3 regions of the Bradyrhizobium sp. WU425 genome follow, and region 3 is predicted to be linked to each of the others. Evidence: predicted binding sites of a transcription regulator. Region 3 holds the regulator's gene; each other region holds the start of a gene.
What was found. Region 3 encodes LexA, which represses DNA repair genes until DNA is damaged. Its sites were predicted from a motif close to TGTTCNNNNTGTGTTCNG; they were not measured.
Positions count from the first base shown of each region.

Region 1: BcanWU425_RS00860 (YifB family Mg chelatase-like AAA ATPase) is a predicted target of LexA. The motif match lies at 2,800-2,817, and genes of this name have one in related genera.
Region 2: recA (recombinase RecA) is a predicted target of LexA. The motif match lies at 2,853-2,870, and genes of this name have one in related genera.

Region 1 covers NZ_CP088089.1:183,756-187,968, forward strand. Annotated here, with positions in the region: gene BcanWU425_RS00840 (CpaD family pilus assembly protein) at 1-180, shown strand, start outside; gene BcanWU425_RS00845 (AAA family ATPase) at 177-1,466, shown strand; gene BcanWU425_RS00850 (tetratricopeptide repeat protein) at 1,536-2,321, opposite strand; gene BcanWU425_RS00855 (PilZ domain-containing protein) at 2,402-2,647, opposite strand; gene BcanWU425_RS00860 (YifB family Mg chelatase-like AAA ATPase) at 2,876-4,213, shown strand, end outside.
Region 2 covers NZ_CP088089.1:3,131,453-3,135,665, reverse strand. Annotated here, with positions in the region: gene BcanWU425_RS14920 (hypothetical protein) at 1-589, opposite strand, end outside; gene BcanWU425_RS14915 (hypothetical protein) at 599-1,585, opposite strand; gene recA (recombinase RecA) at 1,690-2,778, opposite strand; gene BcanWU425_RS14905 (hypothetical protein) at 3,037-3,204, shown strand; gene BcanWU425_RS14900 (DUF2798 domain-containing protein) at 3,842-4,111, opposite strand.
Region 3 covers NZ_CP088089.1:4,083,772-4,087,984, reverse strand. Annotated here, with positions in the region: gene BcanWU425_RS19850 (alpha-hydroxy acid oxidase) at 1-48, shown strand, start outside; gene BcanWU425_RS19845 (HAD family hydrolase) at 63-689, shown strand; gene BcanWU425_RS19840 (hypothetical protein) at 857-1,048, shown strand; gene BcanWU425_RS19835 (molybdopterin molybdotransferase MoeA) at 1,287-2,498, shown strand; gene lexA (transcriptional repressor LexA) at 2,675-3,376, shown strand; gene BcanWU425_RS19825 (hypothetical protein) at 3,870-4,213, shown strand, end outside.

The DNA.
Region 1 (4,213 bases), 3.9 Mb from region 3:
AGCCAGCGCAACCTCGCGGCCATGATCGACAATCCGGCCGACCTGGAGCAGCCGCGGTCCGAGACGCCGGTCTATAACGCACGGCGTGACATGGCCTTCGAGCGCTATCGCAAGGGCACGCCGATCGCGAGCAGCAATCCAGACGCCGACAAGGCCAAACTCAGCGATACAGGCAGATGACACGCGTCCACGACGAAGAAGCGGACGATCCGCAGCACCCCGAGGAACACATTGCGCCGGTTCCTCGCATCTCCGTGCAAGCCTTTTGCGAGACCGAGCAGACGCTCGCCGCGGTGACCGCGGCCGGGCAGGATCGCCGTCTCGCCAAGGCGCATCTCACGGCCAAGGACGGTGGCCTCGCGGCGGCAATCGAAGTCTATGAAACGATGCCGACGCCGAACGTCATCGTGATCGAATCCGACGGCACCCGCGACATCCTCGAGGGCCTCGACGACCTCGCCGGCGTCTGCGATCCCGGCACCCGTGTGGTCGTGATCGGCAATCCCAACGACACCGCGCCCTATCGCGAGTTGGTCCGCCGCGGCGTCAACGACTATGTGGTGGGACCGGTCGAAACGCTCGACGTCGTCCGCTCGATCTGCAGCCTGTTCTCGGCGTCCGAAACCATCATCACCGGCCGCGTCATCGCGGTGGTCGGGGCCAAGGGCGGTGTCGGTGCCTCCACCGTCGCGCACAATGTGGCCTGGACCATCGCCCGCGACCTCGCGCTCGATTCCGTCGTGATCGATCTCGACCTCGCCTTCGGCACCGCGGGTCTCGACTACAACCAGGACCCGGTGCAAGGCATCGCCAATGCGGTGCTGTCGCAGGATCGGCCGGACACGGCCCTGATAGAGCGTCTGCTCTCCAAATGCACCGAGCGTCTCAGCCTGCTTGCTGCGCCCGCCACCCTTGACCGCGTCTACGATTTCGGCGCGGAGGCCTTTGACGCGGTGTTCGACACGCTGCGCATGACCACGCCCTGCATCGTGCTCGATGTTCCCCATCAATGGTCGGGCTGGACCCGTCGCGCGCTGGTCAACGCGGACGACATCGTCATCGTGGCCGAGCCCGATCTTGCGAACCTGCGCAACACCAAGAACATGCTGAACGTCTTGAAGGCGGCGCGGCCGAACGACCGGCCGCCGCTCTACTGCATCAACCAGGTCGGCATGCCCAAGCGGGCGGAGATCGAGGTCAAGGCCTTCGCCAAGACCATGGAGAGCCAGCCGATCGCGGTGATCCCGTTCGATTCGAAGCTGTTCTCGACCGCGGCCAACAACGGCCAGATGATCGCGGAGGTCTCCAAGAGCCACCGCACCACCGAGCTGTTCCAGAACATGGCGAACCGCCTCGCCGGGCGGGGCGAAGTGAAGAAGCCGAAGCGCTCGCTGCTCGGGCCGCTGCTGAAGAAGCTGAAGGGCAGGTCGGGTCGCGGGTCAGCCCCGCATCGCAAGGCATCCTGAGCAAGGCGTTCTGAGCAAGGCGTTCGGACCAAGGCTTCCTGACACGGCATCCTGACGCGCGCGAGCGAGTTACTTCTCCGCCCGCTGCTGCTTCTTCACCAGCAACTGCCGCAGCGCCGTGACCTTGGCCGCCGCCTGATCCGGCGGCAGGTCCGCCTTCACGATGGCTTCGGCCTCGGCCTGCTTTCCTTCGAGTCCCAGCACGAGCGCGAGATTGGCGCGCACCCGGAGATCGGCGGGATTGCGCTCGTGCGCCCGGCGCATCGTTTCCTCTGCCCGCGGCAGATTGTTCTGCAGCATGTAGGACAGTCCGAGATTGGACAGCACCGACGGCTCGTCCGGCACGATCTTCAGCGCGGCGGCGTAATATTGCTGCGCCTCCTCGTTGCGACCGAGCTGATCGAGCGCGGCGCCTTGCGCCGACAGGATATGCCAGTCGGGATCCTCGGGCGAATGCGCGCGGCCGAGGACGTCGAACGCCTGCTGGAAACTGCCGCTGTCGGCGAGCGCACGGCCGTAGCCGGCGAGCAGCGCCTTGTTGCTGGAATGGGCGAGCACGGCCTGCTCCAGCACCGCGAGCGCCTGCGCGCGCTGGCCGGTCTGGCGCAACGCCTTGCCGTATTCGAGCGCGACGTTGGGATCGCCAGGCTTGGCGCGATAGCGCTCGCGCAGCGCATCCATGTCCGGCTTCACGTCCGGCTTGGCCTCGGCCCTGCCAGCCGTGTCCGACTTTCCGCCGAGCGCGCCGGTGATGTCCTCGATGCCGGTTGTCTGACAGCCGCCGAGGGCCAGGATCAGAAGCGCGGAAAACAGATATCTCGCCGGAAGAGAGGCGACGGACAAACGCTTGGACATACTCTGATCACTCGGCGACTGATCAGAGATGCTTACCGATTAACGCTAAAGTCCCGTTAAGGCGGGGCGCTTCCGAAAGCTCAGTCGGTGAATTCAGCGCCGAACTCGCAGCCGATGCGCCAGCGCAGGCGGCACTGCCGGGAATAGTCGGGCGCGAAGATGATGGTGAATTGCGGCGGCACTTCCAGAAATTCCGCCACGACTTTCACGCCGCCATCCGAAATATCCGTGATCGTGCAGTCCCGCGGCAGCGAACCCGCGCCAAAATGAATCTTGGCGAGCCGCGTGCACATCCGTCGTTCGCTTCTCCGGCGATTTGCAAGCATTTGAATTGTTCACCCGTTAGACCACGGCCCATCCCGCACCCCTAAGAGTAGCGGACATTCGTTGGAATGTGCTGAGCAGAGCAGCTTGCATTCGAGGCGTAGTGTCTTCGTCGTGTTTACGATTGGTTAGGACCTTCCGGCGCCCCTCGACGCGTTCCTGTATTGTTCTTGCAAGAATTGGCCCGCTCTGCTACCCCTAATTGTGCAAAAGGGCAGGCTGGTTCGGGCATGGTTCAGCGGGTTTCTACCGTCGCCTTTGAGGGGATCGAGGCCCGCGCGGTCGACGTGCAGGTGCAGGTCGCGCCCGGTCTGCCGGCCTTCGCGATCGTCGGTCTCCCGGACAAGGCGGTGTCGGAGGCGCGCGAGCGGGTCCGCTCGGCGCTGATCGCCTCGGGGCTGGCGCTGCCGGCGCGGCGGATCACCGTCAATCTCGCGCCCGCCGATTTGCCCAAGGAGGGCAGCCATTATGACCTGCCGATCGCGCTCGGCCTGATGGGGGCGATCGGCGCGATCCCTCCGGATGCGCTGACCGGCTTCACCGTTCTGGGCGAGCTTGGCCTCGACGGATCGATCGCGCCGGTGGCCGGTGTTCTTCCCGCGGCGATTGGGGCCAATGTGCGGGAGGAGGGGCTGATCTGTCCGGCGGCTTGCGGCTCGGAAGCGGCATGGGCGAGCCCGGACATCCAGATCATCGCCGCAAGTTCGCTGATCCAGATAGCCAACCATTTCAAGGGAACGCAGGTGCTGTCGCGGCCTGTGCCGAAGGTGCATGAAGCAGCAAGCTCGCCGCTCGACCTGCGCGACATCAAGGGCCAGGAGAGCGCCAAGCGGGCGCTGGAGATCGCGGCCGCCGGCGGCCATCACCTGCTGATGATCGGCGCGCCCGGCGCCGGCAAATCGATGCTGGCGGCACGCCTGCCCTCGATCCTGCCGCCGCTGTCACCGGGCGAGTTGCTCGAGGTCTCGATGATCGCCTCTGTTGCCGGCGAGATCGAGGGCGGCGCACTGACGGCGCGGCGGCCGTTTCGCTCGCCGCATCATTCCGCCAGCATGGCTGCGCTCACCGGCGGCGGCATGCGCGCCCGGCCCGGCGAGATCTCGCTCGCGCATCAGGGCGTGCTGTTCCTCGACGAGCTCCCCGAATTCGATCCGCGCGTGCTGGATTCGCTGCGCCAGCCGCTGGAGAACGGCGAGGTCTCGGTGTCCCGCGCCAATCACCGCGTCACCTATCCCGCACGCTTCATGCTGGTCGCGGCGATGAATCCCTGCCGCTGCGGCAATGCGTTCGAGCCCGGCTATGCCTGCAAGCGCGGCCGCATCGATCGCTGCACGGGCGACTACCAGGCCCGCATCTCGGGGCCGCTGATGGACCGCATCGATTTGCGCATCGAGGTTCCCGCAGTGACCGCGGCCGATTTGATCCTGCCGCCGCCCGCAGAGGGCTCGGCCGAAGTCGCCGCGCGCGTGGCCGCCGCGCGCGACATCCAGCTGGCACGGTACGCGAATGCCGGCCTGCCGAAGGTTCGCACCAATGCCGAAGCGCCGGCCTCGGTGCTGGAGGAGATC
Region 2 (4,213 bases), 950 kb from region 3:
CGGGACGCGGAAGTTCGTTGAGCAGAGCCCTCACGTGAGGGGCGAGTTGTGGCAAACAGCTCAAATTGGTCTTGAAGAGATCCCTCCAACTTTGCGGGGTCGGCGCGCGATAGGCCCGCCATGCACGCTTGGCCAATTTGAGTTGACGAGGTGTGATCGCAACAGCCGGCGGGTAGAGTTCGCTTCGCGGTGGGTCGACATCCCTGACACCCAAGAACAGGGAGCGCACGACAAAGTCGGGATTTGCATCGTGTTGGCGGCCCCAATGATCGAGCAGCCAGAGCAGGATCAATTGCGCATTTGGCTCCGGCCCTCGCCAAAACTCGACCGTGTCATATTCCGCGAGCAGTTCAATCAGTCCTCGATCCTTCACGCCTGATTCCTCGAGACGCCAGGACGGCGTATCGTCGAGCCAGTGAAGCCCGCGGGGCTGTGTCGTACGCGGCGCAAAGAATGCGTCCAGCTCTGCATCGGCTGGCAACGGTCCCCAGACCAGCCGGCGCTCGATGGCAATCACGAGGTCGGCAAGGCCCGCCTGTTGAATAGCGCCGGCGATGGACGAGTCGGTCGTGACAATGAGCCGCGTCATGCCGTGGCCTCAAGGCTTCGTCAAAACATTACCGTAACGCCACAGCCGATCATTGGTCAGGTGCGTGCCGCCCCACCAGCGGTCGATCGGATTGTGGCGACTGAAATCTTCCTGATGGGCCAGGACGGCCCTGCCGAACTCGGTCAACGACAACCGGCTGCGGAGATAGACCTCGTGCCGAGCTCTTAAATTTTCGCGATCGATCGTGCGCAGTTCGTCGCCCAACCCGGCCACTACGGGCTTGGGGCCGAGCGCGAGCCCCTCGAGCAACGAACCCAACTCAAATTCTCCGAACACATATGTGCGCCGTTGCGAGCGCAGGTGAAACAACGCATTCGTGTTTGCAAACCCTCTAGCAAGGAGCTCCAGAAATCGCATCTCGGTCGCACCGAGACCCGTGAAAGGCGACGGCAGTTCTGCCAAGAGATCGAGCAAGGCCGGGCGCAGCATCAGCAATGCACTGAGATCCTGGTGTAGGAGATCGACGCACGCCTCAGGGGTCGTCGCGCGGTAGGCCGACCACGCCAACCGGGCAGTCTCGAACTCTCGAGCCGTGATACGCACGACTTGAATGTGCGGCTCGGACGCAGCGAGATCCTCACCGCGTTCTGTGGTCAGCTCGGATGCCACAAGTCGAAGTTTAAGCTTTCGCACCAGCGAGGAGCAGGAGCTGAGGTGGTCCAGCAGCCAGACGAGCTGCAATTGATCCCGGGGAGCTGGGTCGAACCAAAGTTCAACCACGTCATATTGCTCGCAGAAGTTCGCAAGGGACAAGTCTTTGCGGGCCTTGATGTCCTTGGGCCACCGGATGCCCCAGTCGGACCAATGATCACCCGGCCCGAGATTCGCCGAACGCGCGGCGAAAAAGGCTGCGAGCTTCTCGGGCGAGGGCAGCGGTCCCCACTCAAAGTGAAACGAGGATGAGATGACAAGCTCCGCCAAGCCCGATCGGGCGAGCCCGCTTCCGGACGAACTGGTCAAGATCAACCGCTTCATCGCGCCCCCCGAGCACGACCAATCCCAAACGAAACAGGCGCCGAAGACGTCGGCAACTCAACGTCCTCAGCGCCCGCTCCTCGCGAAAACTTTACTGTTGAAGCTTACTCGTCCGCCGGCTCCTCGCCGTCGGCGTCACGCTCGGGGCTGCCGGCGAGAATCTGCTCGGCGATCAGGCCGGAGTTCTGGCGGATCGAGGTCTCGATCTTGGCGGTGATGTCGGGGTTGGCCTTCAGGAACGCTTTCGAATTCTCGCGGCCCTGGCCAAGACGCTGGCTGTCGTAGGAGAACCAGGCGCCGGATTTTTCGACGATGCCGGCTTTGACGCCGAGATCGAGGATCTCGCCCATCTTGGAGACGCCCTCGCCGTACATGATGTCGAACTCGACCTGCTTGAACGGCGGCGCCAGCTTGTTCTTGACGACCTTGACGCGCGTGGTGTTGCCGACCACTTCGTCACGCTCCTTGATCGCGCCGATGCGGCGGATGTCGAGGCGGACGGAAGCATAGAATTTCAGCGCGTTGCCGCCGGTGGTGGTTTCCGGCGAGCCGTACATCACGCCGATCTTCATGCGGATCTGGTTGATGAAGATCACCATCGTATTGGACTTGTTGATGGACGCCGTCAGCTTGCGCAGCGCCTGGCTCATCAGACGCGCCTGCAGACCCGGCAGCGCATCGCCCATCTCGCCCTCGAGCTCGGCCTTCGGCACCAGCGCCGCGACCGAATCGATCACCAGCACGTCGACCGCGCCGGAGCGCACCAGCGTGTCGCAGATTTCCAGCGCCTGCTCGCCGGTGTCCGGCTGGGAGATCAGGAGCTCGTCGATATTGACGCCCAGCTTGCGCGCATAGACCGGGTCGAGCGCGTGCTCGGCGTCGATGAAGGCGCAGATGCCGCCCTTCTTCTGCCCTTCCGCCACCGTGTGCAGCGCCAGCGTGGTCTTGCCCGAGGATTCCGGCCCGTAGATCTCCACGACGCGCCCCTTCGGCAGGCCGCCGATCCCGAGCGCGATATCAAGCCCCAACGAGCCCGAAGAGACCGCCTCGACATCCATCGAACGGTCGTTCTTGCCAAGCTTCATCACCGAGCCCTTGCCGAACTGACGCTCGATCTGGGAGAGCGCGGCGGCGAGAGCTTTACTCTTGTCCATGGAGGATCCTTCGACGATACGCAGGGCAGTGGTGGACATCGGGTCGTGCTCCTTATGACGAGGATTCGCGTGAGGGACAAACGATTGGCGAGGTGGCGCGGCGATAAAAACAATGTACCCTATTTGTTCTAGGTTCGCAATATGTTCTTTTGCGATTTTGGCTGCCTGACGCGCATCAAAGACGGATGCGCTGTGCGCCGTCAGAATTCCGCAATCGTCCGGCACCGAACCTTTCGCGGTCTGCGGCCTTCTCCTGGATAGCTCTTGGACGAGACCGCAACTCTGGGGACTTCAGTCATGACGAACAACACGCATCACGATACGACCCGGCGCACTCCGCTGCTGGAGGCGGCGCGGGAGGAGCTGAGCAAGTTCGAGCGTAAGGAAAACGAGTTCCGCAAGAAAGACCGCGAAGAGCGTGCCGCCGAACTCCGCTTGCCGCTGGACGCGATCAAGGTTCATTAGGCCGCTGGGACTGCGCTGGCGACGGTGCCGGAGCGGCCGCCCGTTGATCTCAGGGAATCGGCACGGGAATCGGGATTCGGATGGCCGTGAAAGGCGAATCTGAGCCGATATGGTATCCAAATACTACCAGTAAGCCATTGATTGGGTGGGGAAATTTGTAGGCACGCTACTGTGCAAGGGGTTGTTTTCGCGTTTTTGAAAGGCGCGCACGGGCCTTTCCACCCTCGGAGCCATCTTCCGCACCCAACAGCGCCTACAGCAGAACCAGCAACCCGATGCCGATTACCAGCACGACGAAGCCAGCCGCCGTCGCGGCGGCGAATGACCGCTCTACGTTGTCCATGGTGCCACCCCGTTGCCGGCACGCCACGTTTCCCCCATGGCAGCACCGTCGCCGCGAAATCTCGCCTGCGGTTGTGTCCTGAGTTGTGCGAACGGATGTCGAAATTGGGACCGGTGCGGGGCCAGTCTGCGGCCCCCGCGCTCCGGCTTTTGCTGCCACCGTCGGGCCTTGTCAGGCTGTCGTAAGCTGAGCCGGCTAGGGTCGCCCGGCTATGGTGTTGCAGCCCAGCACCTCAGCCTCCAATAACCTTCTCCCCGCTTGGTTCTCCCAAGCGGGGTTTTTTCATTCCGATTTTCATGCTGATTTTCTTGCCGGCCGGCCGGTTTGCGAACCGCCCTCCTCCTGCGTCAGCCGCAGCGAGAAGGCGCGGATCGCCGGCGCTGCGAGCAGCACGATCGGCAGCATCGCCGCCCATGCGATCAGCCACGACACCATCCAGTGCGCCAGGAAGTCCAGCGCGTTCCCTGCGGGAAAGCTGGCGATGCCCGCGGCGATCAGCGAGGTCAGTCCGGACTGGATGATTCCGAACACGAAATGAGAATAGCGGCGGGGAATGCCCGGCATGACGCGTCCATGTTGCTTAGCCGCATCGGGCCAAGCAAGGCACATGCCGCCGCGTTCCGGAAGGCGCCCTTACCCATTCTCGGAACTCTGTTCTTGGCCGGA
Region 3 (4,213 bases):
GTGTTCAGCGCGTTTCCGCTGTTCGACCACGAGCCGTATCGATACTGAGTGAAAGGACGCAGGTGACATCGCTCTCTCCCGGCAGCGCGGATGCGCTCCTGTTCGATCTCGGCCGCGTCGTGCTCGATATCGATTTCTCCAAGGCGATCGCCTGCTGGGCGGGACATGCCGGCTGCAAGCCCGAAGCCATCGTCGCGCGCTATGTGCGGGACAGCGAAGCCTATCGGTTGCACGAGATGGGGAAGATCAGCGATGAGGACTATTTCGCCTCATTGCGAGCCTCGCTCGGAATCGGCATTTCGGATGCGCAGTTCCTGGAAGGCTGGAACGCGATTTTCGCCGGCGAAATGCCTGACATCGCCGAGCTGCTGCCGCGCGCAGCGAAACAGATGCCGCTCTATGCTTTCTCCAACACCAACCGGCCGCACGTGGACCATTTCTCGAGGGAATATGCCGACCTCCTCGGCCATTTCCGCGAGCTGTATTTGTCGTCCAGCATCGGCCTGCGCAAACCGGATGCGGAGGCCTTCGACCACGTCGTTGCGGCGATCGGCGTGCCCGCCGGGCGCATCGTGTTCTTCGACGATCTTGCCGAAAACATCGAGGGAGCGCGCGCGCGCGGCTTGACGGCGGTGCATGTGACCTCGCCGCGTGACGTCGGGAACGCATTGAAGGCATTGGGCATTTGACGACGGTCCGTTGTCGCGAAACCCACGACGGCACGGCCCGACGGACCAATTTTGAAAAATTGAGGAACCGGATCACTTTGTACATTTTTATACAGAGTTCCGGGAACGGAATACCGCCTTCCGGACTCTTAGAGTCCGTTGGGACTTCTACGGACGGATGCATCATCGTGCTGGGCAAAACCTACCTCACCAAGCAGGCCTCTCTTCTTCTTGAATTCGCGAGGACAACTTCAGATTCGGACCTTTCCGCCAAGCTTGTGAGCAAGGCCGCCGACCTGAAATCCCAAGCCGACCCGCTGCCCGACAAGGATCAGGGATCCAAGGCGCCCGACGTAACTCCCGGGCAGGCAGGGAGCTGATCGATTCAGGCCATGGCGCGTTCTCGCCTTGCCATGATTTTCGTCGCTTCCATGACCACTCTCCTGCCGATCTGTGACCTCCTTCGGATCATGCCGCGACGCGCTTGATCCTGCCTTCCGGAACAATGTGAAGGGGCGGGATGACTGTGCCTGCTCAGCCGCTTTTGCCTCTGCGCCTGCGCTCGGCTAGAAGACGTGCGGAACATTCGCCCGAACGTGCCGAGCAGGAGTTTTCGCCGTGGCCTTGATGCCGGTTTCTGACGCGCTTGCCGCGGTGCTGGCGGGTGCAGAGCCGCTGCCGGAAGAAATGATTTCCCTCGACGAGGCCTACCATCGCGTGCTCGCGCGTGACGTCGTGGCGCGGCGCACGCAGCCGCCGCAGGCGATGTCGGCGATGGACGGCTACGCGGTGCGCGCGGCCGATGCCGCGACGATCGATTCGGAGCTCACCGTCATCGGCGAAGTCGCAGCGGGCCGACCGTTCGAGGGGACGGTCGGAGCCGGCGAGGCCGTGCGGATCTTCACCGGCGGCGTCGTTCCCTTTGGCGCGGACGCCGTCGTGATCCAGGAGGACACGGTCGCCGCCGGCAAGCGGATCACGATCAAGGAAGCCGCAATCGCCGGCCGGCACATCCGCCCCGCCGGCGTCGATTTCCGCGAGGGCGACGTGCTCCTGCGCAAGGGAAGCCGTTTGACCGAGCGAGACCTCGCGCTCGCCGCCGGGATGAATCATCCGCACCTTGCCGTTGTCAGGCGTCCGAAAGTCGCGATTCTCGCCACCGGCGACGAGCTGGTGATGCCGGGCACCACGCCCGGCCACGGCCAGATCGTCTATTCCAACGGCTACGCCCTGCACGCGCTCGCCCGCAGCGAGGGCGCCGAGACCATCGACCTCGGTATTGCCGCCGACACGCTGGAGGCGACCACCGCCGGCATCCGCCGCGCCCGCGAGAGCGGCGCCGACGTCCTGATCACGACCGGCGGCGCATCGGTCGGCGACCACGATCTGGTCCAGCAGGCACTGCGGGACGAAGGCATCGCGATGGCGTTCTGGAAGATCGCGATGCGGCCAGGCAAGCCAATGATGCACGGGCGACTCGGCGCAATGGGTGTGATCGGCCTGCCGGGCAATCCCGTATCGTCCTACGTGTGCGCTTTCCTGTTCATGGTGCCGCTGATTCGCGCCCTGTCGGGCCGTTCAGTGATTCACCATCGCCGTGAACGCGCCGTGCTCGGCCGCGACGTCGGCGCCAACGACCAGCGCGAGGACTATCTGCGCGCGCATCTTGAGGAGCGTGACGATGGCACACGCGTCGTTGTTCCCGTCAATCATCAGGACTCTTCGCTGCTTGCGAATCTCGCTGCAGCACAGGTACTTCTCGTCCGCGCACCATTCGCGCCGAAGGCCGAAGCCGGCACGGCTTGCGAAGTGTTGCGGCTCCCCGTCTGAGCGCCCCCGCAACGCGCGTTCCGCGCACTTTGCTCTGTTCACGGTAAATTAAGCAGTTGCGGAACATGTATCGAACATATAGTGTCTGTTCATGATTTGTTTCGAGCATGCAGCGGCTTATGGCCGAATTCAGCGTCTCGGAATCGGACGACATCAACCGGGGGACTTTGGTCGAGATGTTAACGCGCAAACAATACGAGCTTCTGCGGTTCATCAGTGAACGTCTGAAGGAAAGCGGCGTGCCGCCCTCCTTCGACGAGATGAAGGATGCGCTCGATCTGCGCTCGAAGTCGGGCATCCATCGCCTGATCACGGCGCTCGAGGAGCGTGGCTTCATCCGACGCCTGCCCAACCGCGCCCGTGCGATTGAAGTCATCAAGCTGCCGGAGCTCCAGGCAGCCGCTGGCAGCCGCCGCGGCTTCACGCCGAGCGTCATCGAGGGCAATCTCGGCAAGGTGCGTGCGAGCGCGAGCCTGCCCGCTGACGAGGGCGAACGTCCCGTCGCGGTGCCGGTGATGGGCCGCATCGCGGCCGGCACGCCGATCGAGGCGTTGCAGACCCGCAGCCATACTATCAGCGTACCGCCTGACATGCTCGGCTCGGGCGAGCATTACGCGCTGGAAGTGCGCGGCGACTCGATGGTCGAAGCCGGCATTCTCGACGGCGACATGGCCCTGATCCAGCGCAACGAGAGCGCCGATACCGGCGACATCGTGGTGGCGCTGATCGACGACGAGGAAGCGACGCTGAAGCGCTTCCGCCGTCGCGGCGCCTCGATCGCGCTCGAGCCCGCCAACGCGGCCTATGAGGTCCGCATCCTGCCGCCCAACCGGGTGAAGATTCAGGGCAAGCTGATCGGGCTTTACCGGAAGTACTGATACCGGGAGTCTTTCTATCGGCAGTACTTCATATCGGAAGCACTTCATGCCGGAGGTGCTTGGCGCCTCGCGCGCTTCCGATCGGCATCGCCGGTCAGAGATTGGAGCGGATCATCGTCCGCTCCGGCTGGATAGCCTTTCTGGTTCTGCACAGACTATCCGGCCCCTCCTCCAACGCTGGCTCCTCGCCACGCCGACGAAGCAGCACCGCTTCAAGCAGCACCGCTTCGCGGCTCGGTTGTTCGAGGAAACAGCGACCAGCGGTCAAGTTCGGCCGTTGCAGCCAAGTTGGCAATGTTCGCGTACGCGCCTCCCGAATGCATCGCGGCGAGCTTTGTTCCTATTGAATTCGGGAAAGATAATGTGATCGCGGCTTGCGGAAGCCAGCCGCAGATTTGCCCACAACCAAGCAGAGCGTTCGTGCTTCCACTCTGATAGAGGCCTGCGCCTCGATAAGAGACGCGGGTTGCTATCCCAGCATGAGGAGCACCCGATGTGTGACTACAGCCTACATGCCGTCGCGTCGCGCCCCGCCGAAGTCGGCGAGACGATCGTCACGACAAGCTTCCGCGGCACCTCGACGCGCGGCTTCGCCTCTGCAGCCGATCCGTCTGTTGCCGTCTGCCTGCTGCCGGGGACGGAGCTCGCCTTCGCCGACGACGTCCGCTACGACAATCGCTGGATCTGGACGCGCACCATCAATTCCCGCGTGGGCAAGTTCGGCAAGATCGATCCGCACGTTCCCGACCGCCATCATGATGCGATCGAATTCCCCGACGGCAAATACGTGCTGGTGACGCAGCTCGTCGAAGGCCAGCGCGCGACGGTGCTGCAACT